One region of the Rhizobium sp. SL42 genome, then DNA from elsewhere that is predicted to be linked to it. Evidence: predicted binding sites of a transcription regulator. Region 1 holds the regulator's gene; each other region holds the start of a gene.
The links. The regulator PhoB, encoded in region 1, activates phosphate uptake and scavenging genes when phosphate is short. The targets are predictions, from matches to a motif close to TGTCATNNANCTGTCAT.
Positions count from the first base shown of each region.

Region 1 (9,688 bases):
GCCATGCCGGTCCTGGCGATCGGTGGTGAAAAGTCCTTCGGCCCGATGATGGCGACCGTCATGCGGTCGGCGGCAACCGATGTGTCCGAAGGCGTCATCCCGGATTCGGGCCACTGGATCATGGAGGAAAACCCCTCTGCCACGATCACCATGGTGCGTTCGTTTCTGGCGAGCGGGCGCTAATCACCCGCCCATCGTTGTTCGAAACCCGGGGTCATGCGCAAGCCGACCCCGGTTATCTCTGGATCACAGTCACGCGAAGGGCCGGATTACCCCGGCCTTTCTTCATGTCAGTGGCAACTACGCCGCGGCGACTTCCGCCGGCTCGTAGTGATAGCTGGTGGAGCAGAACTCGCAGGTGACGGTGATCTTGCCGTCCTCGGTGCTGGACTCGATCTCTTCAGCCGAGAAGCCCTGGAGCACACCCTTGATCTTGTCGCGCGAGCAGCTGCAGCGATCGTAGACGGCCTGCGGGGCGTAGGCACGAACGCCGCGCTCGTGAAACAGGCGAAACAGCAGGCGCTCGATGCCGACCTGCGGGTCAGTGAGCTCGTCGGCATCGATCGTATCGACCAGCATGCGCGCTTCTTCCCAGGCGTCGTCATGCGAAACCTCAAAATCGCGCACGTCGCCATCACCGCCATGCAGATCCGGCAGACGCATGCGGTCGGGCGCTTCGGGCAGGAACTGGGCGATCAGGCCGCCTGCCCTCCAGGTGCGGCGCGGCTTGCCGTTCTCGTCGCGGTCGAAGAGTTCGGCGGCACCGAGGCGAACCCGCGTCGGGATCTGTTCCGACTGGCGGAAGTAGACGCCGGCGATATCCTCGAGCGACGATCCGTCGAGCGGCACGATGCCCTGATATGGCTGCATGAACGCGCCCTGGTCTATTGTGAAGGCGAGCACGCCATTGCCGAGCAGCTGTTCCGGCGAGGTCTGGCCCGCAGCCACCGCCTCAGCCAGCGCTTCCTCGTTGAAACGGGCATAGGCGCGGACGTTTTCCGGCGTGGAGAAATCAGCGACCAAGAGATCGACCGGGCCATCGCCCTTGGTCTGGACCGTGAACTTGCCATCGAATTTCAACGAAGTGCCGATCAGCACCGTCAATACGATCGCTTCCGCCAGCAGGCGGGCGACGGGTTGCGGATAGGCGTGGCGATCGAGGATGGTGTTGACCAGCGGGCCAACCTGAACGGCGCGACCGCGAACATCGAGGCCTTCGACCTGGAAAGGCACGACACGATCATCACCGGCGAAACCGAATTCGCCGAGTTCGGCTTGTTTGTTCGACATGAATGGTCTCCTGGCGCCCGGCGGCGCGAAAAAGCAGGGCCGAAACGGCCCCATGAGAAAGCGCTCAGATGGTATCGCCGCCGTCAAAGGTCAAGCGGGGCGGCAAGGCCCCGGTTCAATGGCCTTCAGATGGCGCCGAGGCACCACGCGAGAATGGACTTTTGCGCATGCAGGCGGTTTTCAGCCTCGTCGAAGACGACAGACTGCGGGCCATCGATGACCTCGTCCGTCACCTCCTCGCCGCGATGGGCGGGCAGGCAATGCAGGAAGAGGGCTTCGCTACTGGCCTTTTTCATCAGCGCCGCATTGACCTGGAACGGCTGGAAGACATTGTGGCCGCGCGCCTTGTGTTCCTGGTTCATCGAGATCCAGGTGTCCGTGATGACCGCGTCGACACCTTCGACGGCGCGATCGGCATCATGGCACAGCATGATTTCGCCGCCGTTGTTGCGGGCCCAGTTGAGGATCTTGTCGTCCGGCTCGGAACCGAGCGGCACGGCCATGTTCATCTTGTAGCCGAAACGGGCAGCACCTTCGACGAGCGAATGCAGCACGTTGTTGCCGTCACCGGTCCAGGCAAGCGTCTTGCCGGCGATCGGTCCACGATGTTCCTCGATGGTCAGGATGTCGGCCATGATCTGGCAGGGATGCGTGAGATCGGTCAGGGCGTTGATCACCGGCACGGTGGCATGTTCGGCCATTTCCAGCAGGCGGGAATGATCGGTGGTGCGGATCATGATCGCATCGACATAGCGCGACAGGACCTTGGCTGTGTCACCAATGGTTTCGGCGCGGCCGAGCTGCATTTCGGTGCCGGACAGGAACAGCGTCTCGCCGCCGAGCTGGCGCATGCCGACATCGAAGGAGACGCGTGTTCGGGTGGACGGCTTCTCGAAGATCATCGCCAGCATCTTGCCGGCCAGCGGCCTGTCAGCCGTGCCGGCCTTGGTCGCCTGCTTGCGGCTGCGCGCATCGTCCATCATGGAGCGAAGGTCCATGGAGGACACGGCGGAGAGATCGAGGAAGTGCTTCGGAGATGCCATAAATGTCTACCTGTCCTGCGCGTTTCAAGCGATTGCTGCGGCCTTCTGACGAACCTGCTCCGCGGCAAGCTCGATGCGACGCAGGCCATCGCGCGCTTCCTCTGCCGTCGTCACCAGCGGCGGAAGCAAACGAATGACGTTGTCGCCGGCCGGCACGCCAAGAAGATGCTGGTCGCGCATGGCCATCAGCAATTCGGTGTTCGGGCCCTTGGCCTTGATGCCCAGCATCAGGCCTTCGCCACGGATTTCCGCAATAACATCGGGGAAACGATCCTGCAGCGAGGCCAGCCCCTGGCGGAAGACAAGCGCCACATCGCGCACCTGATCGAGAAAACCATCGGCCAGCACGACATCGAGCACCGCATTGCCGACGGCCATGGCGAGCGGATTGCCGCCATAGGTCGAGCCGTGGGTGCCGGCCTTCATGCCAATGGATGCCTCTTCGGTGGCAAGGCAAGCGCCGAGCGGGAAGCCGCCGCCAATGCCCTTGGCCACCGCCATGATGTCCGGCGTGATGCCCGACCATTCATGGGCGAAGAACTTGCCGGTGCGGCCGACGCCCGACTGTACTTCGTCGAGGATCAACAGCAGACCATGCTCGTCGCAGATGGCGCGAAGTTCACGCAGCATCTCGACGGGAATGGCGCGGATGCCGCCCTCGCCCTGAACCGGTTCGACAAGAATGGCCGCCGTCGCATCGGAGATGGTCGCCTTGACGGCGTCCATGTCACCAAACGGCACCTGATCGAAGCCCGGCGCCTTGGGGCCGAAGCCCTCGAGATACTTTTCCTGGCCACCGGCCGCGATCGTCGCGATGGTGCGGCCGTGAAAGGCGCCTTCCATAGTGATGATGTGGAATTTCTCCGGATGGCCCTTGGTGAAATGATAGCGGCGCGCGGTCTTGATCGCGCATTCCAGCGCTTCGGCACCGGAATTGGTGAAGAAGACCCGATCGGCAAACGTTGCCTCTGTCAGGCGCTTTGCAAGCGCTTCCTGGCCCGGCACGTCATACAGATTGGAGACATGCCAGAGCTTGTCAGCCTGCGCCTTCAGCGCCTCGACCAGATGCGGATGGGCGTGCCCCAGCGAATTGACGGCGACGCCGGCGGCGAAATCGAGATAGCGGTCGCCGCCCTCGGTGACGAGCCAGACGCCCTCGCCTCGCTCGAAACGCAGAGGCGCTCGATTGTAGGTCTGATAAAGCGGCGTCGCTTCGGCCATGGCGTTGGTCATCCTTGATTGGCGGCGTCCAGCGGCAGCGGAGACGCCTGTGGGCAGGTCAAAAATTAAAAATGCCGCCTTGCGGCGGCGGACGCACTATCCCCATTTAACCCTGCAATGTCAACGAAACTTACAGGAAAATGAGGGCCTGCAGGCGATTGCGACAAGCACCGGACGTCATGCCGCAGACACGGTTTGGGAGTGTTGCAGACTTGACTCACTCGGGAAGCAAGTTGGGGAAAACCACGAAATCGATTCGAGATGATTCCCGCGACTCTTGTCACAGAGTCACCCGACCAGTAGGTTAACATTCAATAAATTGAGCAATGCGGCGGAAATAGTCACCGACAGTAACGAGGCGGTTTTTGTTTCGAATTCGTTCGAAGCAACGGTGAGGGATTCTGCCATCATACACGCGAGCGGCGGAGAAATACGGCATGAATTGGACTGATGAACGCGTCGAGAGACTAAAGCGCCTCTGGGCCGAAGGCTTGAGCGCGAGCCAGATCGCAGCGCAATTGGGCGGCGTCAGCCGCAACGCCGTCATCGGCAAGGTACACCGGCTGAACCTGCCGGGCCGCGCCAAGGCAGGCGGCAGCACATCGGCAGCCCGCCCGGCCAAGCGCCCTGCACCGGCTACACAGCGTCCGACCACATTCCAGGGCCGCGCCACTACAACCACCCGTACCGTTACCCGCGCGGCCGGCGGCAACATGCTGAAAGAAGAGATCGAAGTCGATATCTTCGAGGAAGTCGAAGTTTCGCGTCCGTCGAATGTCGTGGTGCCGATTTCCCGTCGCCTGGCATTGACCGAACTGACCGAGCGCACCTGCAAGTGGCCGATCGGCGACCCGATGAAGGATGACTTCCACTTCTGCGGTTGCGAAATCAACGATGCGTCGCCGTATTGCGGCTATCATGCCAAGATGGCCTACCAGCCGGTAAGCGAACGTCGCAGGGCAGCCCGCTGAGGGCTGACGGCGAGCGCCGAAGCCAAAGACCAGACATAAAAAAACGGGCTTTCGAGCCCGTTTTTTATTGCCCGGATGCCGGTGGCGCAATGCTCAGACTTCCATTGAATAACCCGCGCCGCGGACGGTGCGGATGACATCCTGCATGTTGGAGAAGTTCAGAGCCTTGCGCAGGCGCCCGACATGCACGTCGACCGTGCGTTCGTCGACATAGATGTCATGACCCCAGACGCCGTCGAGCAGTTGCGAGCGGGAAAAGACGCGGCTGGGCGAGGCCATCAGGAATTCCAGCAACCGGAATTCCGTCGGGCCGAGGCGCACTTCGCGGCTCTTGCGATGAACCCGGTGGGTCTCGCGGTCCAGCTCGATATCGCCGCAGCGCAGGACACTGGACAGAACCTCGGGTTTGGCACGGCGCAGCATGGCCTTGACGCGTGCCATCAGTTCCGGAGTCGAGAACGGCTTGACGACATAGTCGTCGGCGCCGGTCGCCAGGCCACGGACGCGTTCGCTTTCCTCACCCCGGGCCGTCAACATGATGATCGGCAGACGCTCGGTTTCCGGGCGCACCCGCAGGCGACGGCAAAGCTCGATGCCGGAAACGCCCGGCAGCATCCAGTCCAGGATCAACAGATCCGGCACGCGCTCCTGCAGACGAAGCTCGGCTTCATCCCCACGCAGGATCGTCTCGACCTCGTAACCTTCGGCCTCGAGATTGTAGCGGAGGAGGACGCTGAGCGCCTCCTCGTCCTCTACGACAGCTATTTTCGGCAACATGAAAGGCAAAACCCCGTTAGTGACGGCTTACTCGTTGATCGCGCCGACAGAGGACGTGAGGTCTTCCTTCGGACGCTCACCCTCGGGCTGGGCACCGGTCGTCATGTAGTAGATGGTTTCGGCGATATTGGTCGCGTGGTCGCCGATACGCTCGATGTTCTTGGCGCAGAAAAGCAGATGCGTGCAGCTGGTGATGTTGCGCGGATCTTCCATCATGTAGGTCAGCAGCTCGCGGAACAGCGAGGTGTACATGGAGTCGATCTCTTCATCGCGATCGCGAATGGATTTCGCCTTTTCCGCCGAACGGGTGGTGTAGACGTCGAGCACTTCCTTGAGCTGGGCAAGGGCAAGATCCGACAGATGCTCGATGCCACGGGCGAGCTTGCGCGGGATGCCCGAGCTCTGGACCGCCATGACGCGCTTGCAATTGCTCTTGCCGAGGTCGCCGACGCGTTCCAGATCGCTGGCGATGCGCAGCGCACCGATGATTTCGCGAAGATCGGCTGCCATCGGCTGGCGACGCGCGATCATGACGATCGCCTTGTCGCCGATTTCACGCTCGGTCGCATCCATGACGACGTCGTCGGAGATGACCTTCTGGGCCAGAGCGCCGTCGGTGTTGACCAGAGCGCGGACGCTTTCAGCGACCATCTGTTCTGCCATGCCGCCCATTTCCGAGATGCGGCGCATCAGGTATTTCAGTTCCTCGTCAAAGGCCGAGTAGATGTGGGAAGAAGCCATAAACGCATTCCTTGAATTGGATTGAGACGAAGCGCGCTGGGTGCGCCTCAGCCGAAGCGACCCATGATGTAGTCCTGGGTGCGCTGGTCATCCGGATTGGTGAACATCTTGTCCGTATCGTTTTCCTCGACCAGAAGGCCGAGATGGAACATGGCCGTGCGCTGGGAAACGCGGGCGGCCTGCTGCATCGAGTGGGTAACGATGACGATGGTGAAATTGGTGCGCAGTTCGTGGATCAGCTCCTCGATCTTTGCGGTCGCGATCGGATCGAGCGCCGAACAGGGTTCGTCCATCAGGATCACTTCCGGGCTGACCGCGATCGCGCGAGCAATGCAAAGGCGCTGCTGCTGACCGCCGGACAGACCCGTGCCGGATTCAAGCAAGCGATCCTTCACCTCATTCCACAAACCGGCCTTCTGAAGGCTCTGTTCGACGATGACATCGAGATCGGCCTTGTTCTTGGCGAGGCCGTGAATCCGCGGACCATAGGAGACGTTTTCATAGATCGACTTCGGGAACGGGTTCGGCTTCTGGAACACCATGCCGACGCGCGCACGCAGTTCGACAACGTCGATCGACGGATCGTAGATATCCGTGCTGTCGAGTGTAATCTTGCCCGTGACGCGGCAACCGTCGATCGTATCGTTCATGCGGTTGAGCGTGCGAAGGAAGGTTGACTTGCCGCAACCCGAAGGGCCGATCAGCGCGGTCACCGTGTTTTCGCGGACATTCAGGTTCACGTCGAAAAGCGCGCGCTTCTCGCCGTAGTAAACCGACACGTCCTTGCCCATCATCTTGTAGTTCGATTCAGTCATCTTCTGTTCCAGCGCTTTCTCGACAGCTGCTTCCGACATCATGTTCATGTCCCTACTCCCTCTACCAGCGCCGCTCGAAACGACGCCGCAACAGAATTGCACCCACATTCATGACGAGAAGGAACATCAACAGGATCATGATAGCTCCCGATGTCCGCTCGACAAAAGCCCGTTCGGCTTCATTGGCCCACATGTAGATCTGCACCGGAAGTGCCGTTGCCGGATCCATCGGCGTGGTCGGATAATCGGCAACGAAGGCGACCATGCCGATCAGCAGCAGCGGGGCGGTCTCGCCCAGTGCATGCGCCAGACCGATGATCGTGCCGGTCAGGATGCCAGGCATGGCAAGCGGCAGGACGTGGTGGAACACGGTCTGCATCTTCGACGCACCCAGGCCGAGCGCAGCCGCACGGATCGATGGTGGCACGGCCTTGAGCGCGGCACGGGTCGCGATGATGATCGTTGGCAGGGTCATCAGGGTGAGCACCAGGCCGCCGACAATCGAGGCCGAGCGCGGGAAGCCGCCGAAATTGATGAACACGGCAAGACCCAGCAGACCGTAGACGATCGACGGAACCGCCGCGAGGTTGTTGATGTTCACCTCGATAAGGTCCGTGAAGCGGTTCTTCGGAGCAAACTCCTCGAGATAGATCGAGGCGGCGACACCGATCGGCAGCGACAGAACCAGCACGATAAGCATCATGTAGGCCGAGCCGATCAGGGCGACACCGACGCCGGCAGCTTCCGGACGGCTCGACGCGCCGTTGATGAAGATACCTGTGTTGAAATGCTTCGACAGGGCGCCGCTTTCGGCCAGCGTGTTGATCCAGGTCAGTTGCTGGTCGGAGATCTTGCGGTTGCTCTCTGCAACCGACAGATCGATCTGGCCCTTGAAGGCGCTGTCGACATTGCCGTGTGCCAAGAGGGTGACATTCACCGTATTGCCGATCACCGAAGGATTGGCCTGGACGATATCGCGTAGCTGGACGCGGATGCTGTCTGACAGCAGTTCGCTGACCTGACGGGCCGCGGCACGGTTCTTGACATCAACGCCGAGGACCTTTGCCACCGCATCGCGTGCGAGGACCGGATAGTTGGCCATCACGAGGATATTCGGGTTTTCAGCGCGCTTTCCAGTCGGATCGATGACCTTTTCGCTGAACTCGATCGGAACCGTGATCATGGTCTGCTGGAACGCCGTGTAGCCCTTGGAGACAACGGAATTCAGCAGAACAAAGAGGAAAAGCAAGCCGAAGGAGATCGCGGCAATGCCATAGGCACGGAAGCGACGTTCAGCGGCGTAGCGGCGCTTGACCCCGATGTCGCGGCGCGTGGCGGCACCGGCTGGGGCCGTCGTCGTGGCAGAAACGACCTGGCTCATTCGTACTGCTCCCGGTATTTGCGCACTATGTAAAGCGCATAGATGTTGAGGCAAAGCGTGATGGCAAACAGCGTGATGCCGAGTGCGAATGCAACGAGTGTCTGCGGCGAGGTAAACTCAAGGTCGCCGGTCAACTGGTTGACGATCTTAACGGTCACGGTGGTCATCGGCTCAAAAGGGTTGAGCTGCATGCGGGCGGCAACACCGGCGGCCAGCACCACGATCATGGTTTCGCCGATGGCGCGCGAGGCGGTCATCAGCAGCGCGCCGACAATGCCCGGAAGTGCTGCCGGCAGGATGACGCGCTTGACGGTTTCGGAGCGCGTGGCTCCAAGGCCGAGCGAGCCGTCACGCAGCGAGCGCGGCACCGCTGTAATAATGTCGTCGGACAGCGACGAAACATAGGGGATCAACATGATGCCCATGACGAAACCCGCGGTGAGCACGGACTGCGCCTGGATGAAGTTGACGAAATTGCCCGTCGCGATGCCGTTGATCTGAGCCGAGATATCGCGCAGGAACGGACCAACCGAGGTCAAGGCAAAGAAGCCGTAGACGATGGTCGGGATGCCGGCCAGGACCTCGAGCAGTGGCTTTGCTATCGAGCGGAGCCGCGGCGAGGCATATTCGGCCATGTAGATGGCCGAGAACAGGCCGATCGGCACGGCAAAGAGCATGGCGACGAAGCCGATATACAGCGTGCCGAGCAGCAGCGGGATCAGGCCGAACTGACCGGACGAATCCGAAGTGCCGGCAGAGGCAAAGCGCGGATCCCAAACCGTGCCGAAGAAGAACTCCCAGGCCGGGACCATGCGGAAGAAGTGGGTCGCCTCCGTCAGCATCGACAGCACGATACCGACCGTGGTCAGAATGGCGATCGATGATGCCATGATGAGCGACACAAGGATGATGCTTTCGACCCGGTTGCGCGCGCGAAAGCGCGGCGCAACGGCGCGAAGGCCGAAAAAGGCGCCGGCTGCCGAAATCACAAGAGCCGCGATCGTCAGGATCAGCCGGTTTGTCGCCGACAGATCGAGAACCTCGGCAGCGGCCTTGACCATGTAGGGCTGCGGATCATCGGCAAGCGGGACACCGCGATCGGCGAGCAGTGCGCGAGCATCCGCTGCCGGCATGGCGACGAGGCGGCTGCGCTCTTCGGTATCAAGTCCGCCCATGCCGCGGGCAATCGCGGTGACCATGCCGTAGTTGAGGTTGATGGTTGCCTCCGGCAACGCCTTCACATCTTCGGGGAAGGACGCGCGCACGCGATTTTCAACGACGGCCGGAGTTGCAAGCGACCAGACTGCCATCAAAAGGATGGCTGGCAAGATGGCGCAGATTGCCGCGAAAGCACCGTGATACCCGTAGCGGGAATGCAAATTGGATGGCTTGCCCCCTGCCAGCGCATTGGCTCGAGCAGACGCCAGAACATAGGCGACGACACCAATG
Region 1 covers NZ_CP063397.1:1,140,393-1,150,080, reverse strand. Annotated here, with positions in the region: gene IM739_RS05365 (alpha/beta fold hydrolase) at 1-183, shown strand, start outside; gene IM739_RS05360 (Hsp33 family molecular chaperone) at 301-1,290, opposite strand; gene argF (ornithine carbamoyltransferase) at 1,416-2,333, opposite strand; gene IM739_RS05350 (aspartate aminotransferase family protein) at 2,358-3,554, opposite strand; gene IM739_RS05345 (GcrA family cell cycle regulator) at 3,992-4,525, shown strand; gene phoB (phosphate regulon transcriptional regulator PhoB) at 4,619-5,302, opposite strand; gene phoU (phosphate signaling complex protein PhoU) at 5,330-6,043, opposite strand; gene pstB (phosphate ABC transporter ATP-binding protein PstB) at 6,091-6,906, opposite strand; gene pstA (phosphate ABC transporter permease PstA) at 6,920-8,239, opposite strand; gene pstC (phosphate ABC transporter permease subunit PstC) at 8,236-9,688, opposite strand, start outside.

Region 2 (9,688 bases), 1.8 Mb from region 1:
CGCCCCTGAAGATGTACGGGAAGCAGAGTACGTTGTTGACCTGATTCGGAAAGTCCGAGCGGCCGGTGCAGATCATCGCATCGGGGCGAGCCGTGCGCGCCTCTTCCGGCATGATTTCTGGTTTGGGGTTGGCAAGTGCCATGATCAGCGGATTGGCTGCCATTTGGACCAGCAGTTCCGGCTTCAGGACGCCAGCGGCCGATAGACCGAGGAAGACGTCAGCGCCATGAATGCTGTCGGCGAGGACGCGATTGTCGCTGTCCTGGGCGTAGACTTCCTTCCAGGGGTCCATGAGCTCGTTGCGGCCCTTGTAGACAAGGCCCTCAATGTCGTGCACCCAGATGTTCTCGCGCTTGGCGCCGAGGATGACGAGCAGGTTGAGACAGGCAAGCGCGGCAGCACCGGCGCCCGACGCGACGATCTTGACGTCTTCGATCATCTTGCCGGCAAGTTCCAGGCCGTTCAGGATCGCGGCCGCGACGATGATCGCTGTGCCGTGCTGATCGTCATGGAAGACCGGGATGTTCATCTTGGCGCGCAACTGGTCCTCGACCTCGAAGCATTCCGGTGCCTTGATGTCTTCCAGGTTGATGCCGCCGAAGGTCGGTTCAAGCGCGGAGATCGTCGAGACCATCTCGCCGACGGTCGGCGCCTCGATCTCGATGTCGAAGACATCGATGCCGGCGAATTTCTTGAACAGGACCGCCTTGCCTTCCATGACGGGCTTGGAGGCGAGCGGGCCGATATTGCCGAGGCCGAGAACAGCCGTTCCGTTCGAGATTACCGCCACGAGGTTAGAGCGCGCGGTATAGTCGTCCGCGGCGGCTGGATCTTCCTTGATGGCGAGACAGGGCGCGGCGACGCCGGGGGAATAGGCCAGGGCCAGGTCACGCTGGTTGCCGAGCGGCTTGGTCGCCTGGATTTCCAGTTTCCCCGGTCGCGGATAGCGATGATAGAAAAGCGCCTGTTCATCGAGGTCCGCGGAGGTGTTGGAGGCTTGCGGCTTGTTCTTGTCCTGGGAATTCATCGGCTCACCGGCAGTTTCTTGAAGGGGACGTGTGGGTTCCTCAATACACGAATTGCCCGCGAGTGGTAGTCGCTAAGTGCGCCGATCTGTACGGTGTCATCTTCCTGAAACACGAGTCTGATTAAGCGCTTGACAAAGAGTGCAAGAGGACTGTGACGTGGACGAAGCCAGCGAAACCCGGCAATTCAGGACACTTTTCATTTCGGATGTTCATCTTGGCTCGAAAGCGGCCAAGACCGATTTCCTCCTCGACTTTCTGCGCCTGCACGAGGCGGAGACGATCATTCTGGTCGGCGACATCGTCGATGGCTGGCGATTGAAACGCAGCTGGTACTGGCCCCAGGAATGCAATGACGTCGTGCAGAAGTTGCTGCGCAAGGCGCGCAAGGGGACCCGGATCGTCTACATTCCAGGCAATCACGACGAATTCCTGCGCGGATTTCCGGGAACTCATTTCGGCGGCATCGAGGTCGCGGAACGGATGATCCACGAGACGGCCGATGGCAAAAAATATCTCGTCCTGCATGGCGACGAATTTGACGTTGTTGTCCGCAATGCCCGGCTGCTCGCCTATCTCGGTGACTGGGCTTATGACACGGCGATCGCGATCAACGTGTTTCTGGCGGCCGTGCGCCGTCGTTTGGGCATGCCTTACTGGTCATTTTCCGCCTGGGCAAAGCTGCAGGTCAAGCACGCCGTTAATTTCATCGGCGAATTCCAGAAAATCGTTGCCGAAGAGGCGCGCCGCAACGAGGTCGACGGCGTGATCTGCGGTCATATCCATCACGCGGTCATGGAAGACATCGACGGCATCCACTATGTCAACACCGGTGACTGGGTGGAAAGCTGTACGGCAATCGTCGAGCACCATGACGGTCGATTCGAGCTGATATCCTGGGCGCACAAGATCGGTGAAGCCGCTGCTATCAAGCGGATCGCCTCGCCGATGGTCCCGGTTTCGTTGCCGGTGCTGGCCGACATGGCTGAAGGCGAGGGCGTGCGCGCAGCCTGATACTTGCCGGCGACGGTGCCGGAAGGCGACAGCACTCCAGATTCCATTGATGAAGTTGCGATTAATTCCCGGTTAAGGATTACATCGTCTACCACGATCGTTATAGTACACGTCAGTTCGTGTGATTTGCGTGGGCGGGATTCGCTTCGACCCCGCAAGTGTGGAAGTAGTCGCCCCCTTGAAGTCGGTCCAGCCTGAAATTGCTCGTATCACGATCGACGACCTGGCGGAGGGCCGCGGGCGGCTCATTCGTCTGACGGGCAATTGGAAGAACACCAGCCTGAGCGCCATGGTCAAGAGTGCCGGCAGCCTTGTGGACGACACGTCCGGGATTGCCGAGACAATCGACCTTGATGGCGTTGCCAGCATGGACACGGCCGGCGCATGGCTTGTCCGGCGTTTCGTCGCGCAGCGACAGGCGGATGGCCGGAGCATTTCAATCAAGGGCGGTACGCCGGAAATGCGCGAGCTGATCAATGCGCTGCCGGAACGCGTGCAGCCGCCCGACAAGACGCGTAGTCACAGCAGCCTGTTTGAAATCATCTTCGCGCCGGTCGGCAAACTCACGATCAGCCTGTGGGACGACCTCGTCGCGATGATGTTCGTGCTCGGCTCCGCCGTGCGGGGGGCGCAGACGAAATTCGGACGCGGTAGTGGCGTATCGCCGGCATCTGTTGTCAACCAGCTCGACCACATGGGCGTACGCGCCGTGCCGATCATTATGCTGATGTCCTTCCTGATTGGTGCCATCATCGCGCAACAGGGGGCCTTCCAGCTTCGCTACTTCGGCGCGGAAGTGTTTGTCGTCGACCTTGTCGGGATCTTGCAACTGCGTGAAATCGGCGTTCTGTTGACTGCCATCATGATCGCCGGCCGTTCCGGCAGCGCCATCACAGCCGAAATCGGCTCGATGAAGATGCGCGAGGAGATCGATGCGTTAAAGGTCATCGGTCTCAATCCGATCGGTGTCCTGGTCTTCCCGCGGCTTGTCGCGCTGACAATCGCGCTGCCGCTTCTGACGATCGTTGCGAATTTCTCAGCACTTTATGGTGCAGCCGTCGTCGCCTGGGCCTATTCCGGTATCACATTCGATGTTTTCATCACGCGCCTGCATGACGCGGTAGACTACTCCACGCTTGCGTCCGGCATGATCAAGGCGCCGTTCATGGCGCTGATCATCGGCATCGTCGCCGCGGTCGAAGGCATGAAGGTCGGCGGTAGTGCGGAATCGCTCGGTCGCCACGTGACGGCTGCCGTGGTCAAATCCATCTTTGTCGTCATTCTCGTAGACGGGCTGTTCGCCATCTTCTACGCGGCCATCGATTTTTGAGGGCGCGGATGGAAGGGAAGAAAAACGCGACGATGAAAGACCGGGAAACGATCCTTTCCGTCAAGGGACTGACCGTCGCCTTCGGCGACAATGTCGTGCTCGACAAGCTCGATCTCGATATCTACCGGGGCGAGATCCTGGGGTTCGTCGGGGCGTCGGGTGCCGGCAAGTCCGTTCTGATGCGGACAGTCCTCAGACTGCTGCCGCGCCGCTCGGGCAAGATCGAGATCCTTGGCGCCGATTACGACGAGGTCGACGAGCGTGAGCGGACAATGCTCGATACGCGACTGGGCGTGCTTTTTCAGCATGGCGCCCTATTTTCTGCCTTGACCGTCAAGGAGAATATCCAGTTGCCAATGCGTGAGTACCTTGATCTGCCTCAGTGGCTGATGGACGAGCTTGCCTATCTGAAGATCGAACTTGTCGGTCTGCATCCGGATGCGGCAGACAAATATCCCTCGGAACTGTCGGGCGGCATGATCAAGCGCGCCGCACTTGCACGGGCTCTCGCCCTTGATCCTGATCTCGTGTTTCTCGACGAGCCGACGTCCGGTCTCGACCCGATTGGCGCTGCCGAATTCGACGATCTGATCGCCCGGTTGCGCGATACGCTTGGATTGACGGTCTACATGGTCACTCACGATCTCGACAGCCTGTTCTCGGTCTGCGACCGTATCGCGGTGCTGGGACAGAAGAAGGTACTGGTCGAGGGCACGCTAGACGACATGCTCGCCTATGACGATCCGTGGGTGAAATCCTATTTCAAGGGCAAGCGGGCCCGCTCCATTCCTCGGCCGGAATCGTCCGGCGTGCATCCGGTAGAGTGACTGATACATGGAAACCAAAGCCAACTATGCCCTCGTCGGCTTTTTCACCCTGATGGTCATCGGAGCCGCCTTCGGCTTCGTCTACTGGATGGCGGAATATGGCCGTGGCGGGCCGGTGGCGCCGCTCGCCATTCGCATTCCGGGCTCTGCCAACGGCCTGAGCATCGGTTCGCCGGTTCGCTTCAACGGCATCGCCGTCGGATCGGTCCGCAACCTCTACATCGACAATGATGACCCGCAGTTTTCGGTAGCGTTTACGGAAGTTCGCGCCGATGCGCCGGTGACCTCCTCCACGAAGGCGGTTCTGGAAATCCAGGGCTTGACCGGGGCCGCCTATATCGAGCTTTCCGGCGGCACCGCCGACGACAAGGAAAATATCCTTGCCAAGGCGATGGCGACGGGAGAGCCGGCGGTGCTGATGGCTGATCAGTCGAGCGTGACAAACCTGCTTTCCACCGCCGACAAGATCCTGCAGCGGGCCAATGATGCCATTGGCGAATTGCAGGGCTTCATCAGCGATGCGCGCACGCCTTTGACCAATACGGTGAAAAATGCCGAAGTATTTTCCAAATCGCTGGCCGACAATGCCAAGGGCATCGATCAGTTCCTGAAAAGCGTGAGCGCGTTGTCCGAATCCGTATCCGGCCTGTCGGGTCGACTGGATTCGACCCTCGCTGCCGCCGAAGACCTGTTCAAGGCGCTCAATTCGGAAAAAATCGACAAGATCCTGACCAATACCGAGCGGGCGACGGCAAGTATCGCCGCCGCATCTGATCGGGTCGGTCCGGCCATCGACAGCTTCAAGCAGACAGCAGAAACCTTTCAGCGTTTCGGCAGCAATGCGGACCTGACCTTGCAGAAGGTGTCCAAGCTGGTCGACGCTGTCGACAGCCAGAAGGTCGGCAAGGTCGTGGATGATGTCTCTGTGGCATCTGCCGATGCGCGCGCCGCAATTGCCGGGTTCAAGGACCTTTCCGTCAGCATTACCGGTCGCAAGGACGACATCAACAAGGCGATCGACGACTTTACCCAACTCGCCAATCGTCTGAACAATGCGTCGCAGCAGGTGGATGGAATCCTGAAGAAGGTCGACAGCTTCCTTGGGTCGGACGATACCAATTCGCTCAGCGCCGAGGCGCGCAAGACGCTGGAACAGATCCGGCTGACGGCCGAGAACCTCAATGCCCGGATCGGGCCGATTGCCGAGAACCTGCAACGCTTCTCCAGCACCGGCTTGCGTGACATCCAGACCTTGGTCAACGACACGCGCCAGACCGTGCGTGGCCTGAACGATGCGATTACCAATTTCGACAACGACCCGCAGCGGTTGATCTTCGGCGGCGACACGGTCAAGCAATTTGACGGGCGAACACGCCGATGAAGGACCAGAACCGGAAGGGAAATGACAGCATGACTATGTCCGGCTTGGGAGAAGAGGTGCGTCGCGGGCGTGCGCGGGTGCTCGGCGCCGTGGTCATGCCGATGTTGCTTGCCGGCCTGTCAGGCTGCGCTTCCAAGGCGCCGAATGATACGTTTGATCTGTCCGCAAGTGGTGTCGTCTCGACGAATGCTTCCGCCAAGAACAGGCAGCTACTCATCGCTGATCCGACGGCGCTCAGGGCGGTCGACAGCGAGCAGATCCTGGTGCGCGTTTCAAACTCCGAGATCCGCTATCTGTCCAAGTCGCAATGGAGCGACAAACTCACACGCATGGTCCAGTCGAAGCTGGTGGAGGCGTTCGAGGACTCCGGACGTCTGGGTGGTGTCGGGAAGCCGGGGCAGGGCCTTGCCATCGACTATCAGCTGATCACCGATGTCCGTGCGTTTGAAGTGGCAACCGTCGGCGGTGACCACGGTGTCGTAGAGATTTCGGCCAAGCTGCTCAATGATCGCAACGGAACGGTTGTTGCCCAGAAGGTATTCCGGGCGGAAGCGCGCGCGGCTGGCACGAGCAACGAGGCCTATGTCACGGCAATGGACAAGGCGTTCGGCTCGGTCACGGCAGAGATCGTCAACTGGGCGCTGATCGCCATCTGACTTTTTATGGTTTGAGTCAGAAAAGCCCCGGATCCTATTCAGATCCGGGGCTTTTTTGTTTTCAGTCTGGCGCGATACCCGCCGCCTTTCAGGCTGCTTAGCTGAAGCGGCCGGCGGCGTGCGCGAGCATGGTATAAACCTTGCCGGTGTCGGAGGTGAGGTAGGACTGGGTCACGCTCTTGTCGCGATCCGTGCGGGCAACATCGGCCAGCAGCTTTTCGAAATCAGCGATGTAGCGATCGACGGCGACGCGGAATTCCGGTTCCCGGTCATATTTCCGCTTGATCTCGTCAAAGGTCTGCTGGCCTTTCAGCGTATACAGGCGACGGGTGAACACATCGCGTTCTCCGCGCTGGTAGCGGCGCCAGAGTTCGACCGATGCATCATGATCGATGGCCCGGGCGATATCGACCGAAAGCGAATTCAGCGATTCGACCATGTGACGCGGATTGCGGCTGTCGGCCTGCCGTTGAGCGGCCGGAGCTTCCGGTGCCGGACGGGCAGGGGCGGCACGAGCCGGCGTGGGCGCAGCAGCTGCAGTCTCGTCGCGCGAGGCGCCGCGCAAAAGGTCACTGATCCAGCCGCCGCCTTCGACACGGCTCGCCGGCTGTGCCGGCTGGCCGTAGCTTTCGCCAAGCTCCAGGCTGCCGCGCAGGCCGAGATTTTCGGCGGGGCGGGCAACCGGCTGGGCTTGTGGCGCAGGGATCGGTGCTGCGGCCGGGGCGCGACGGACCGGCTCCGGCTGGGCTTCAGCCAATCGGCGGGCGACCGGTTCAGAGATTTCCAGCGTCTGGCTGGTGCGGCCAACAAGCTGTGAAATGTCCTGCAGGGCCTTGATCTGTTCGGCCACGGCGCGGCGCATCGCGGCGGCACTTTCCTTGGCCTCTTCCGGCAGATCGAACGCGCCGCGCTTCAATTCGTTGCGGGTCAGATCCAACTCCTTGCGGATGTCGGTGGCCGAGCGACGGATTTCATCCGTGGCGCCGGCAAAGCGGGCGACGGCCTCGGTCACTGCCTGCTGCATGGCTTCGCGAAGGGCGACGGCGGCACCTTCCGACTTACGGCCGGCTTCGCCGAGCAGGTGGTCAATGTCATTGAGGGATACAGCGAGGCCGCCGCGCAGACGGTTCGCAAGCTCGCCCGAACGCTTCTCGGCTTCGGTCAGCGTCTTGTCGATGGAGACCTGTGCCTCCTGTTCGGCGGAGAGCAGGGCATTACGCATGTTGGTTGCGGTGACCTGTGCCTTCTTTTCCGTTTCCCCAAGCACCTGTCCGATGTCGGCAAAGGAGGCCTGAACGCTCTCTCGCATGTTGGCTGCCGTCGACTGGGCGCGCTTTTCCGTCTCACCAAGGATCTGGCCGATGTCGGTGAAGGACGCCTGGACACTCTGGCGCAGGTTGCCCGCCATCTGGCCCGAACGTTGTTCGGCGCGGTCGAAGGCGGTTTCGACCATCTTGCCGAGGCTCTGCATGGTATTCTCAATTTCTTCTGAGCGCTTGACCAGACCGATCGAGAGCTCGCGCAGGGCCTGCTGACGTTCTTCCAGCGTTCCAACCAGATTGGACTGGGCGGCCGAGAGAAGTTCGGATGCCTTGCCAAGCACCTTGGTGTGTTCGCCGAAACGGCCAACGATCGACGAGACCTGGCCAAGTGTTTCGGTCGACACGACTGTCAGGCGCTCCAACTGGCCGTCCAGAAGACGGTTCGACGTCGAAAGGATGTCGGTCGCCTTGCCGGCTGTGTCGTTGAAGCGCGCAGCTGTTGCGCCAAGGCGGCTATCCAACGAGCCGATGCTCTGAACCGCCTGTTCGACGATGGCAGAAATACCGGAATTGCTTTCGCCGAGACGCTCGATGAGTTGCGAGGCACTCGAGACTATCGAGTTTTCCGCAGCGCCGAGGGTCGCGGCGGCGCGGTCGGCGCGTTCGGTGATCGCACCAAGGATCGCGGCATTTTCACTGCGCAGGCGTTCGGCGCTCTGTTCTGCAGCGGCAGTGATCTGTTCGGCTGCGGTGCGCCCGGTCTGGGCGTAGGTCGCGATCATCGGACCGGCCTTTTCGTCGATCAGACGCGACAGTTCTGCCGAGCGGCTCGACAGCATCGAGTTCAGTTCGCGGGTCCGGTCGTCGAGGACGGAACGAATGGTGTTGCCCCGTGCTTCGAGCGCCTTTTCGACCGCATCCATGGTTACGGCGAGTTCTTGCGTGTTGCCGGCAATCGCTTCGCGGATGGCGGCGGTGCGGCCTTCCAGGGTCGATCCCACATCCGCCAGCGTGCCCGACAGGTTGGCGACCTGCGCGCTGACCAGCGCTTCTGCCTGAGATACCTTGCTGGTGATGGCATCGCTTGCCTGCGAGACCTTGTTGCTGATCGCATCGCCAGCCTGGGAGAAGGTCTGGGCAACGGCTGCTGCCTGGCCCGCAAGACGGCTCTGCGTGTCTTCAATGCGCCGGGTGAGATCCTGCGACTGTTCCTCGACCGTACGGCTCAATTCGGCACTGCGCTCGCCGATCTGTTCGGCAAACTGGGTGCTGGAGGCTGTCAGACGGTCTACCGAGCGCTGTGCTTCGGTGTCGAGATCGCGGGCGGCATCGGCAACGGCGCCACGCAGCGCCGCTGCGAGACCGGCGGCCTTGCCTTCAATGGTACGGTTGACATTTTCAAGGCCGATATTCAGCGCGCGGTCCATGGTCGACAGTCGTTCGTCGATCTGGGCCGTGCGGCCTTCGAAGGTTTCGGCGACCTTGGCTGTGCCGTCGTCGAGGATCTGGGCGACGCGGCTGCTCGCTTCGCTGCCAACGCGCTCGATCGCGGTCACCTTTTCATCGAGGCGGGCTGCAAATTTCTCGCCGGCATCGTTGACGCGGGCGTCGACGCCGTCCAAGCCGTTGCGGAGGCGGTCTTCCAGGGTACCAAGGCTCAATTCGATCCGGTTGCTGGTTTCGTCGAGGCGCGAGGTCATGCCGCTGACCGATTGCTCCACCACGCCTGAGAATTCCTGGGCGGAGCGGGTGATATCACCGGCGGCATCGCGGATCTGCGAGGTCAGCGAGCCTGCGGTCCCGCGCAGGCGCTCATCGAGCGCCTTGCTGCTGTCGTCGATAGCGCGACGCAATGTGCCTTCGTGATCCTCCAGGCTCATTTCGAGCATGCCGGCCGATGCGGCCAGCGATGCGCCGAGCGAGGTCGAGTGTTCGACCAGGCTGTTTTCCAGATCGCCCTGGGCTTCACGCAGCGTTGTCGAGATTGCATTGGTGCGGTCATCGAGCGTCGAACGAATGCGTTCGTGGGTGTCGACGAGCCGGGTATCGATCTGGGTGACACCCGATGCGATCGTATCTGCGATGCGGTTGGTGTTGAAGCCGAGTGTCTGGGACAGTTCGCTGTTTGCACCTTCCAGCGTATTGCGCAGATGCTCGCTGGTGCCGGCAAGCTTGCCGTCGATATCGGTAATG
Region 2 covers NZ_CP063397.1:2,963,935-2,973,622, reverse strand. Annotated here, with positions in the region: gene IM739_RS14080 (NADP-dependent malic enzyme) at 1-1,027, opposite strand, end outside; gene IM739_RS14075 (UDP-2,3-diacylglucosamine diphosphatase) at 1,185-2,039, shown strand; gene IM739_RS14070 (ABC transporter permease) at 2,218-3,369, shown strand; gene IM739_RS14065 (ABC transporter ATP-binding protein) at 3,378-4,196, shown strand; gene IM739_RS14060 (MlaD family protein) at 4,204-5,577, shown strand; gene IM739_RS14055 (ABC-type transport auxiliary lipoprotein family protein) at 5,607-6,233, shown strand; gene IM739_RS14050 (hypothetical protein) at 6,331-9,688, opposite strand, start outside.
Region 2: IM739_RS14075 (UDP-2,3-diacylglucosamine diphosphatase) is a predicted target of PhoB. The motif match lies at 1,122-1,138, and genes of this name have one in related genera.

Region 3 (9,688 bases), 460 kb from region 1:
TGTTGCTCTACACGTCCGACGAGGATGAGGTCAGCCGCGTCATCGAGCTGGTGCGCGCCAAGCTGAAGGCCACGGCCTTTGTCGGCTCCTCGACCGGCCGCGCTCCGGGCCAGATGGCCATGTCCTTCGGGGTGTGTTTTTCCGAGCAGGCGCCGAACGCCTTCGACTTCACCAATTTCGCCGAGAAGGCGCTGTCGACATCCAAGGCCAATGGCGGCGATACCGTCACGATCTACGGCGCCAACGACTATGCCTCCAAGGACTGGCTGATCTACAAGAACAAGCCGGTCGGCGGCTTCGGCGCCTGACAGCGAGAGGGCCCGGCGTCTAAAGCTTGGCGATGATCTTACGAATTTCCGTATCCCGCGCGCCGAGCATCAGCACGTTGCGCAGCGCTTCCTTCGGATCGTGGGTGCGAAACAGCAAGCCGTTGTCACGGATCGACCTGTCGACCACCATCGCCTTCTGCTCGGTCTCCGGCTTGATCGCCACGGCAAAATACATGCGCGTGTAGCTTTGCCGGATCTGTTCGAAGAACTGCTCGGTCCCGCCGATTTCGGCAAAGAAATTGGCAATGTAGAAGGCCCATTTCACGTCGGCATATTGGGCGAAGTTGGTGCGCGCCGCCGTGACGTGACAGTAGCCGAGATGCGGACTGTCATCGAGGGTCTTGTGGAAGATCATCTTCGGAAACTGGATCGACCGGTGGAAGCCGTTGATCCGGCTGTGGGTGGTCTCCGCCGCCGTTTCCAGCCGGCGTCCGGTGCGAACGGCAACCTCCGCATAGGTGAGGTAGCGCTTTTCCTCCGCCAGCCAGTCATCGCGATGGCGCGAGATACGGCCGGTGCGCAGGAATTCCGTGTGCGCGGCCTTGCTCGCGGTCGCGCTTTTGTCGGGGACTCTCGGGGCCGCGTAATATCGAAGTTTTTGCATGTCGAGGCTCTGACGGTTACTGGCTCGGTACGCCGATATTACAGCGACATGGTTAATCATGATTTGCAGGCACTGTGACCTCTTGAGGTTTCGCGAGGCTTGCCGCAGTGCACGTTGGTTGACGCAACTCGTTCCGCTCTGATGATTTCTTCCGGGTGCGACAGACATTGGCGGCCAATCGCCTCGAATTGTCATTTTGCGCCATTGCAATAGTTTCGGGCGCCACCGATCTCCTCTATCTCCAAGAAAATACACATCATTTTTGAGGGGCGCGCTTTTTGCGCCTTTGCGCGGGCATGTCGCAAACATTCCCGGCGGTGTCGTTTCGCAACGCAGTACCGGACTGCCGCCTGTGTTTAGATATCTGCAAGCTCGAGGTGCCGCCCTGCTAGGGAGGGTGGGAAATCGGGAAGCCGGTCAAAATCCGGCGCTGCCCCCGCAACGGTGGTGGAGATAGACGTAACGGCAAAAGGCCACTGGGAAGGTCCTGGGAAGGCGCCGAACGTGTCTGGCAACGGACGTCTCCAGAGCCCGGAAACCAGCCTTGAAGCAATGATATTTGAGGTCGCGGTGGGCGACCGGAGATAGCCGTGATCGCCCTTTTCGGGTCGATTGGTGCTGCGCTCCTGTTCCATCGCCGGTGAAACGAACGAGGACGACATGGATCTGCACAGCACGGTATTGCGGCAGTTGAAGAACCGCCGGGAAGGCTTCAGCCTGGAGCAGCCTTTCTACATCGATCAGGATTATTTCAAGCTCGACATGGAGCAGATCTGGTATCGCGACTGGCTGTTTATCGGCCATGACTGCGAGATCCCGCGCGCCGGCAACTATTTCACCGCCCAGGTCGGCGACTATCCGATCGTCATGGTACGCGGCAAGGACCAGGTGATCCGCGCCTTCCACAATACCTGCCGCCACCGCGGTCACCGCGTCTGCACCTCGGACCGCGGCGCCTCCGCCAAGCTCGTCTGTCCCTATCACAACTGGACCTATGATCTCGACGGCTCGCTGGTCTTCGCCCGCCAGATGGGTGAAACCTTCGACAAGAACGAGTTCGGTCTGAAGCCTGTTCATTGCGAAAGTGTAGGCGGTTACATCTTCATCTGCCTCGCCAACGAGCCTGCCGATTTCGCACCGGTCCGTGCATCGATCGAACCCTACATGAAGCCGCATCGGCTGTCAGAGGCCAAGGTCGCTCATCGCAGCACGATCATCGAAAAGGGCAACTGGAAGCTCGTCTGGGAGAACAACCGCGAGTGCTACCACTGCGCCAGCAACCATCCTGAACTCTGCCGCACCTACCCGGAAGCCCCGACGGCAACCGGCGTCCAGGGCGCCGGTGACGATCCGGTCATCGCCGAACACTGGCTGCGTTGCGAGGCCGCAGGCCTGCCGAGCACGTTCAAGATCGACCCGAGCGGCCAGTTCCGCACCGCCCGCATGCCGCTGATCCAGGAAGCCGAGAGCTACACGATGTCCGGCAAGCGCGCCGTCAGGCGGCCGCTGTCCGACGACGTCTCGACCTCGCACATTGGCACCATGCTTCTGTTCCACTATCCGTCGACCTGGAACCACATTCTCGTCGATCACGCGATCTCATTCCGCGTCACCCCCCTGTCTGCCGAAGAGACGGCCGTCACCACCACGTGGCTGGTACACAAGGACGCAGTCGAAGGCGTCGACTATGACCTCGAGGAACTGACCCATGTCTGGGAAATGACCAATGACCAGGACCGCTCGATCGTCGAGGAAAATGCCTTCGGCATCCGGTCCCCGGCTTATGAGCCTGGCCCCTATTCGGTCGAGCATGAAGGTGGCGTCATGCAGTTCGTCGACTGGTACACGACCTTCATGATCAACCGTCTCCAGGGTGAAAAGACTCGCCTGTCCGCGGTCGCGTGAGATGAACATGATGCTCGCTCCCTATCGCCACGTTGATGAAATGCGCCCCTGGTCCGACCGGGAGCATCTGCTGGAATGCGTCGCCGTCACGCCGGAAGCCCCCGACGTGATGACGTTCACCTTCCGGCCGAACAAGCCGGGCCTGTGGTTCCGCTATCAGCCCGGCCAGTTCGTTACGCTGGAGATCCCGGTCTCGAACGAGCCGGTGATGCGCACCTATACGCTGTCGTCCAGCCCGTCGCGGCCCTACACGATCGCGATCACGGTCAAGGCGCAGAAGGACTCGATCGGGACGCGCTGGATGTTCGACAACCTGAAGCCCGGCATGGCACTGAAGGCGATCGGCCCGCTCGGCGATTTCTCCTATGCCCGTCATCCGGGCCGGAAATACCTGTTCATCTCGGCCGGCTCCGGCATCACTCCGATGATGTCGATGAGCCGCGACATGGGCGACCGCTCGCCCGACAGCGACATCGCCTTCCTGCATTGTGCCCGCTCGCCCGACGACATCATCTTTCGTTGGGAACTGGAAGCCAAGGCGCGCGACATGCCGCATTTCACGCTCGGCTTCATCATCGAACAGCTCGGCCGAGGCCAGCTTTGGTCAGGCTTGAAGGGCCGTATCGACAAGGCGAAGATCGCGCTTCTGGCCCCGGATTTTCTCGAACGCACGGTCTTCTGTTGCGGGCCTGAGCCGTTCATGGCGACGGTGCGCGAGGCCCTGTCCGGTGCCGGCTTCGACATGAGCCAGTATCACGAGGAGACTTTCCAGCCGGCCAAGCCGCAGCCGCCGATCGTCGTTGCCGATCATTCGGATGGCGAGCAGCCGACCAAGGTCACGTTTGCCATGTCCGGCAAGAACGGACTCTGCGCGCCAGGCCATACGGTACTTCAGGCAGCCCGCTCCTCCGGCGTGCGCATCGGTGCGGCATGCGAATCCGGCCTCTGCGGCACCTGCAAGGTGCTCAAGATTTCCGGCGAGGTCGAGATGGAACACAATGGCGGCATCCTCGACGAGGAAATCGACGAGGGCTACATCCTCGCCTGCTGTTCGCGGCCGAAGGGCGATATCGAAATCGAAGCGTGATCTCTGCCAGACGATGGCGATCATCAGGGCGCGCCGCTTGTCGGGTGCGCCCTTTTTCGTGGCGTGATTTTCCCCACTTTATCGTTCTTTCGCAAGGCGATGGAACAAACGGAACAGCCATCCGTTGACAGGCAATCGCGGTCGTTGACCGCGGCCAACCGGACCGCGCAAACACAAGAAGTTTTAGAATAAAACCAATGTTAATGCTGGGTTCAGGATGAAGCCGATACTTTTCATTTCAGGATCAGCAGTCTCAAGGGCATGGGCCGGGACACCAAGCTGGTCGCGAAAAACCGCAGGGAGAAAGTCGCATGAAGACTGCATTCAATCGTCTGGCCGGTCTCGTACTGGCTGCCGCTGTTGGCTTCACCGGCATCGTGCCGGCACAGGCCATGAGCCTGCCGCGCGCGCCTGTCGAAGCAAGCTCCGACGTCGCCCAGGTCCAGTATCGTCGTCGTGAGTATCGCCGCCACTATAACGGCCATCACTATCACAACGGCCATCGTGGCTATTCGCACCGCAGGCCCGGTTATCGCTATTACAACGGCGCCTGGTTCCCGCTGGCCGCCTTCGCAGCCGGTGCGATGATCGGCGGCGCCGTCGCTGCGCAGCCGCGGGTAAGTGCCGGTGGCATCAATCCGAGCCACTACCAGTGGTGCGCCAACCGCTACCGCTCGTACGACAGCCGCAGCAACACGTTCCAGCCCTACAATGGTCCGCGTCAGCAGTGCCTGTCGCCCTACTATTGAGCCAATACCTCTCTGATCGGCGTGCCCGAACAGCTCGCCCCGTCAGCGCTTCAATGCCCGGCCTCGTGCCGGGCATTGTCGTTTCGGCCCGGGCGTTCAGCCTGCGCTACAGGATGCCCGCACGCCGCAGGAGATACCAGGCGGCGGCAATCGAGATGACGATGAAGCCGATCGCGAAGATTGTGCCATCGGCCTCCGCCGCAAACGGCAGGTTGGATGTGTTCATGCCGAAAAAGCCGGTGACCAGGGACGGCGGGAGCAGGAAGGCCGTCATCAGAGACAGGATATAAAGGTGCCGGTTTGTCTCCGAGGTCAGCTTGGAGTCGATTTCCTCATGCAGCAACCGGGCGCGTTCCTGCAGTGCATGCACGTCGTGATCCACGGCTTCCAGCCTTGCCGTCAGCCGTTGCGCCACCTCGTCGAAGCCGAAGGGCATGTCCTCGTCGTCGCTGGCCGCGGCGCGGCGCATCAGCGACAGCATGGTGCGCAAGTGACGGTAGAGCCGAACAACCACCCGTCGGACAGGAGCAAGCCGGCGCCGCTCGTCGCGCAACTCGCTGTCATAGACGAAGTCCTCGATCGCGTTCAGTTCCTCGGTCAGTTCGATCACCACCGAAATAATGCCGCGCTGGAACTCGGCGACAAGTGTCTCGAACAGATGCATGGGACTGCGATATTTCGCGGAGTTCTTTTCCACCGCGGCCCGGACCCGGTCGATCGAGCGGATCGGCTGCAGTCTGGTGGTGATGATGAACCGATCGGACAGCGCAAAGTGCAGCCAGGCGAGGTCGCGTGTCTCCTTGTCGAACTCCCGCTGGAAGTCGACGAGGGTGCCGAACACCATCTGGTCGTCCACCGTCAAGGCGGCATGCGTGTCATGCGTGGTCAACACGGAGCGCGCCTGCTCCGTCAGCCATTCGAAGCCGTCGAGAAGAGCCCCGACGCGCGCATCCGCAATGTTGAGATGCAGCCACAGAAATCCCGGACCGTCAGCCAGCAGTGCCGGCGTGACGTCGGCTGGAAGCCGTGTTGCCGCACCGGATGCAGGATCGATCCGATAACCCCAGACAAGGCCGGGCAAAGCGTGAATGGCATTGAGCATGGGCGTGTCCTTCGGGGTACGCGGCGGTTGGCGGGACCTGTGCGAAGCGGAAAACGCAAAAAGCGCGCCGGTTGAACCGGCGCGCCTCGGGATCGTCTAGTGCGAGGGCTTAGCCAATTCTGGCATTGTCTTCGCGCTTGACGGCGACGATTGTCGAACGTGGCAACTTGCCTTCGCCATCAGGGAAGGGGGCGTTCGGGTGCTGGATGCCGACGAACATCGTCCGCTTATCGCCTGTCCAGGTCATGCCGGTCACTTCGCCGCCCTTCGGGCCGGTGAGGAAGCGCTCGATGCGGCCGGTGGCCGGATCGCCGGCGAGCATCTGGTTGTTGCCCTGGCCGATAAAGTCGCCTTCGTTCGAATCTTCACCGTCCGTCTGGATCCACAAGAGGCCTGTGCTGTCGAACATCATGCCGTCCGGCGAGTTGAACATGTTACCGGAATTGATGTTGGACGAACCGGCATAGGCGCCGTCCTTGTGCACGTCCGGATTGCCGGCCATGACGAACAGGTCCCACTTGAACTTGCCATCGGCATGGTCGTCGTTTTCCGGATACCAGCGCACGATCTGACCGAACTCGTTGCCTTCGCGCGGGTTGGCGGCATTGATTTCCATCACGTCGCCGCCGGCATTGGTGCGCATCTTGCCGTCCTTGAGAACGGCGCGGTGCGAATTGTTGGTCAGTGCGCAATAGGCTTCGATCGCAACCGGGTTGACCGCGACCCATTCCGGGCGGTCCATGGTGGTCGCGCCGACCTTCGAGGCGGCCTGGCGGGTGAAGACGCAGATCTCGTCCATCTTCATGCCTGTGGTTTCTTCCGTCAGCGCCAGCCATTCGCCGGTGCCTTCGTCGGAGAACTTGGCGACGTAGAGCGTGCCTTCGTCGAGCAGCTTGGATGTGTCGCTACCCGGGACGTAGATGCCGGTGGAAACGAACTTGTAGAGGAATTCGCCACGCTCGTCGTCGCCCATATAGACGACCACGCGGCCATCGCGGGCCACCACGACGGCTGCGTTTTCATGCTTGATCCGGCCAAGCGCGGTGCGCTTGATCGGCGTCGAGGACGCATTCGACGGATCGATCTCGACGACAAAGCCGGCGCGGCGCGGTTCGTTCGGGTTCTTCGACACGTCGAAGCGCTCGTCGAACTGCTCGTAGCCGTAGCGGGTCTCGGCGGCAATGCCGTAGCGCTTGAAGTCGTCCGGCATCTTGAAGTTTGCGTCTGTGGAGCCGAAATAGCCGTTGAAGTTTTCTTCGCAGGTGAGGTAGGTGCCCCACGGTGTCTTGCCGGCGCCGCAGTTGTTGAAGGTCCCGAGACAGTCGACACCGGCAGGATCCGCAGCCGTCTTGACGAGGTCGGAGCCGGCGGCAGGACCGGACAGCTTCATCGGCGTGTTGTGGTGGATGCGGCGGTTGAACGGGCTGTCGAGCACGATTTCCCAGCCATCAGCGCCTTCGGCCACTTCCATGACGGTCACGCCCTGCATGTTCTGCAGGATCTTCACGTCGTCGAGGCTCTTGGGCATGCCCTTTTCATTGTTGGGCAGGTTGGTCTCGTTGTTCACATATTCATGGTTGACGGCAATCACCTGATGGGTGCCGATCAGGAAGCTCTCCATGCCGTCGGTGTTTTCACCGAACACCTTGTCGGAGGCTTCGAGCGAAACGCCGTTGACCGGGTCGATATCGGCAACGTTGGAAAACAGTGGCTGGCCCCACTTGGCAAGCGGCCTCCAGCTATAACCTTCCGGCACGTGGATGGTCGTGTCGGTGGCAATGGCGATCGGCTTGAACGGGAAGCGCGAGGCGGCTTCCTGGGCCTGTGCGGAAGTCGAGTTCATCAGGTTGCCGACGGAGCCCATGGCGACAGCGGCCGAGCCCATGGCCAGGACGCCGAGAAAGCCGCGGCGGGAAATGGCGCGTTCGACGACTTCGTCGAAATCGGTAGTGGCGGGTGGCGGGTTCTGCAACTCGTCCCATTCGTCCCAGGACAGATGGTTCGTATTTGTGTCGCTCATGGTTGACCTCCGAGGTTTGATTGGAATGGTTCCAGCCTTGGGTTAGTCAGTCGCGATGACAGTCATGTGACGAACGGGTGACGGCAATGCATATCAGGCGTGGCTCAGCAACCGGCCGTCAGCGCCCGCAGTGACGCTAGGCCATGGCCCGCAACGCCGCCGAGAAGCAGATCAGGGCAAACACCGCCGGCACACTGAACCGGATGGTGGCGCGGATCGCCGGCTCCAGGTGGCTGTATCGCGCTTTGCCGGGATAGTTGGCATAGATCAGCACGATGTCGAGTAGAAGCACGAGGATCAGGTAGAAATAGCCGAGCGAGACCATGAAGGCGATCGGCGAGTTCATCGAGATCGAGCCGGGAAAGCTCGATTCGTAGGTGAAGCTCAGCGCCGCCAGCGCCAGCAGCGCCGAATAGGTGATTGGCGCCTTGTCACCGATCAGGCTGACCTTGGCCCAGAGGATGAAGATCGAGACAGACATGACCGCAAGGAAGGGCACGAAGATCGGCAGGACGAAATATTGCCAGTCGCGCTCGACGGTCGCTGTCGCAAGAACCCGCACGAAAGGCCGCGCATTCCAGCCGTGGAAACGCTCCATCACCACGTCGAGCGCATGCGCCGTCCAGTTGGTCGCGGAAATGTCCTTTTCGATCGCCGAAAGTTCCCGGTCGATGTCGTTCATCACATAGATCATCTGCTCGGCCGGATAGCGCGGCGAGACCATGGAGAGCGTCAGGCGCTGCTGGTCGAAGGGAAAGGTCGTCATGTCGATGCCGACCCGGAAATCGGCATCGAGCCGGCGGATCCGCGTCACCGTTCCGTCGGCGCGCAGGGTCAGTGCCGTCGACTGGGTGCGTGGTTCGCTGATCTGGTTCTCGATCTCCGTGCCCGGTGTCCACATCGCCGCGAGCCTGTCCGTGGCTTCCTGGCCGACATAGTCGAAGCGGTTGAACCCGGTGATCTTCGGATCGAAGGCCTCGCCGGGATTGGTCCAGCGCTCGGTGACCTCGATCATCATCGAGGCTTCCCCGAGCGTCTCGTTGATGCGCGACACGTTGAGGACCCGGATCGACAGATGCACCGGAAGCGGCAGGTAGACGCCGGAGGGTAGCGGCCTGGCGCTTTCTTCGGCCAGAAGCGGGAAGGCGGCGATCAGCGACAGCCAGAGCGCCAGAGCCATGCGCCAAAAGGCAAGCGCTGGGTGAGGGAACGGCAGGGCCGGTCGCGATCTCACATCTCGTCTCCCTCGATGCGCCGTTTGCCATGCTCTGCCGCCAGCGCGTCGATCGCCTGGCGCAGGTCTGCGAATTCCTTGAGCCCGCTGCTGTCCGGCGCGTGGCCACCCTCAGAGCCGGCCGCCACGGCGGTCGCATGGGCTGCAAGCGCGCCGAGCGGCCGCAGCACAAGCCCCCGGACGGCGATCATCACCACGCCATAGCCGGCGAGCAGGCCGATCAGGCCGACGGCAACCGCTGCGATCACGGCGCGGTTGAAGCCGCTGTCGATCTCCGAAATGTCGCGGGCGATGAAGATCGTGCCGATCATCCGGCCCGAATAGTCGAGCAGCGGCTGGGCAAAGGTGCCGAAGCGCTTGCCGTCGATGCGCGCTTCCGCCTGGACCGGCGAGCGCTGGAGGCCGATGGCGCCCTGCCGGTGCAATTGCTCGAACAGCGCGGAATTGGTGGCCGATTCCTGCACTAGTCCGGCGCTGTCCTTGGCGATTGTCTGGTCCTTGGGCGTAAATCCGGACATGGCCGGGCTGAGAAAAAGGGCGAAGTCGGCGCCGGAGGCGGATTTCGCCAGATCCATCAGTTTCTTGAGGTCGACGCCAACCTCGAAGGTTCCGATCAGCGTCTCACCCTCTGCAACCGGCGCCACTGCGCGCAGGCTGA
Region 3 covers NZ_CP063397.1:1,600,827-1,610,514, forward strand. Annotated here, with positions in the region: gene IM739_RS07430 (GGDEF domain-containing protein) at 1-308, shown strand, start outside; gene IM739_RS07435 (DUF6656 family protein) at 328-933, opposite strand; cobalamin riboswitch at 1,292-1,494, shown strand; gene IM739_RS07440 (aromatic ring-hydroxylating oxygenase subunit alpha) at 1,594-2,838, shown strand; gene IM739_RS07445 (hybrid-cluster NAD(P)-dependent oxidoreductase) at 2,840-3,925, shown strand; gene IM739_RS07450 (BA14K family protein) at 4,237-4,674, shown strand; gene IM739_RS07455 (CorA family divalent cation transporter) at 4,781-5,776, opposite strand; gene IM739_RS07460 (PhoX family protein) at 5,886-7,796, opposite strand; gene IM739_RS07465 (neurotransmitter-gated ion-channel ligand-binding protein) at 7,933-9,030, opposite strand; gene IM739_RS07470 (cache domain-containing protein) at 9,027-9,688, opposite strand, start outside.
Region 3: IM739_RS07460 (PhoX family protein) is a predicted target of PhoB. The motif match lies at 7,852-7,868, and genes of this name have one in related genera.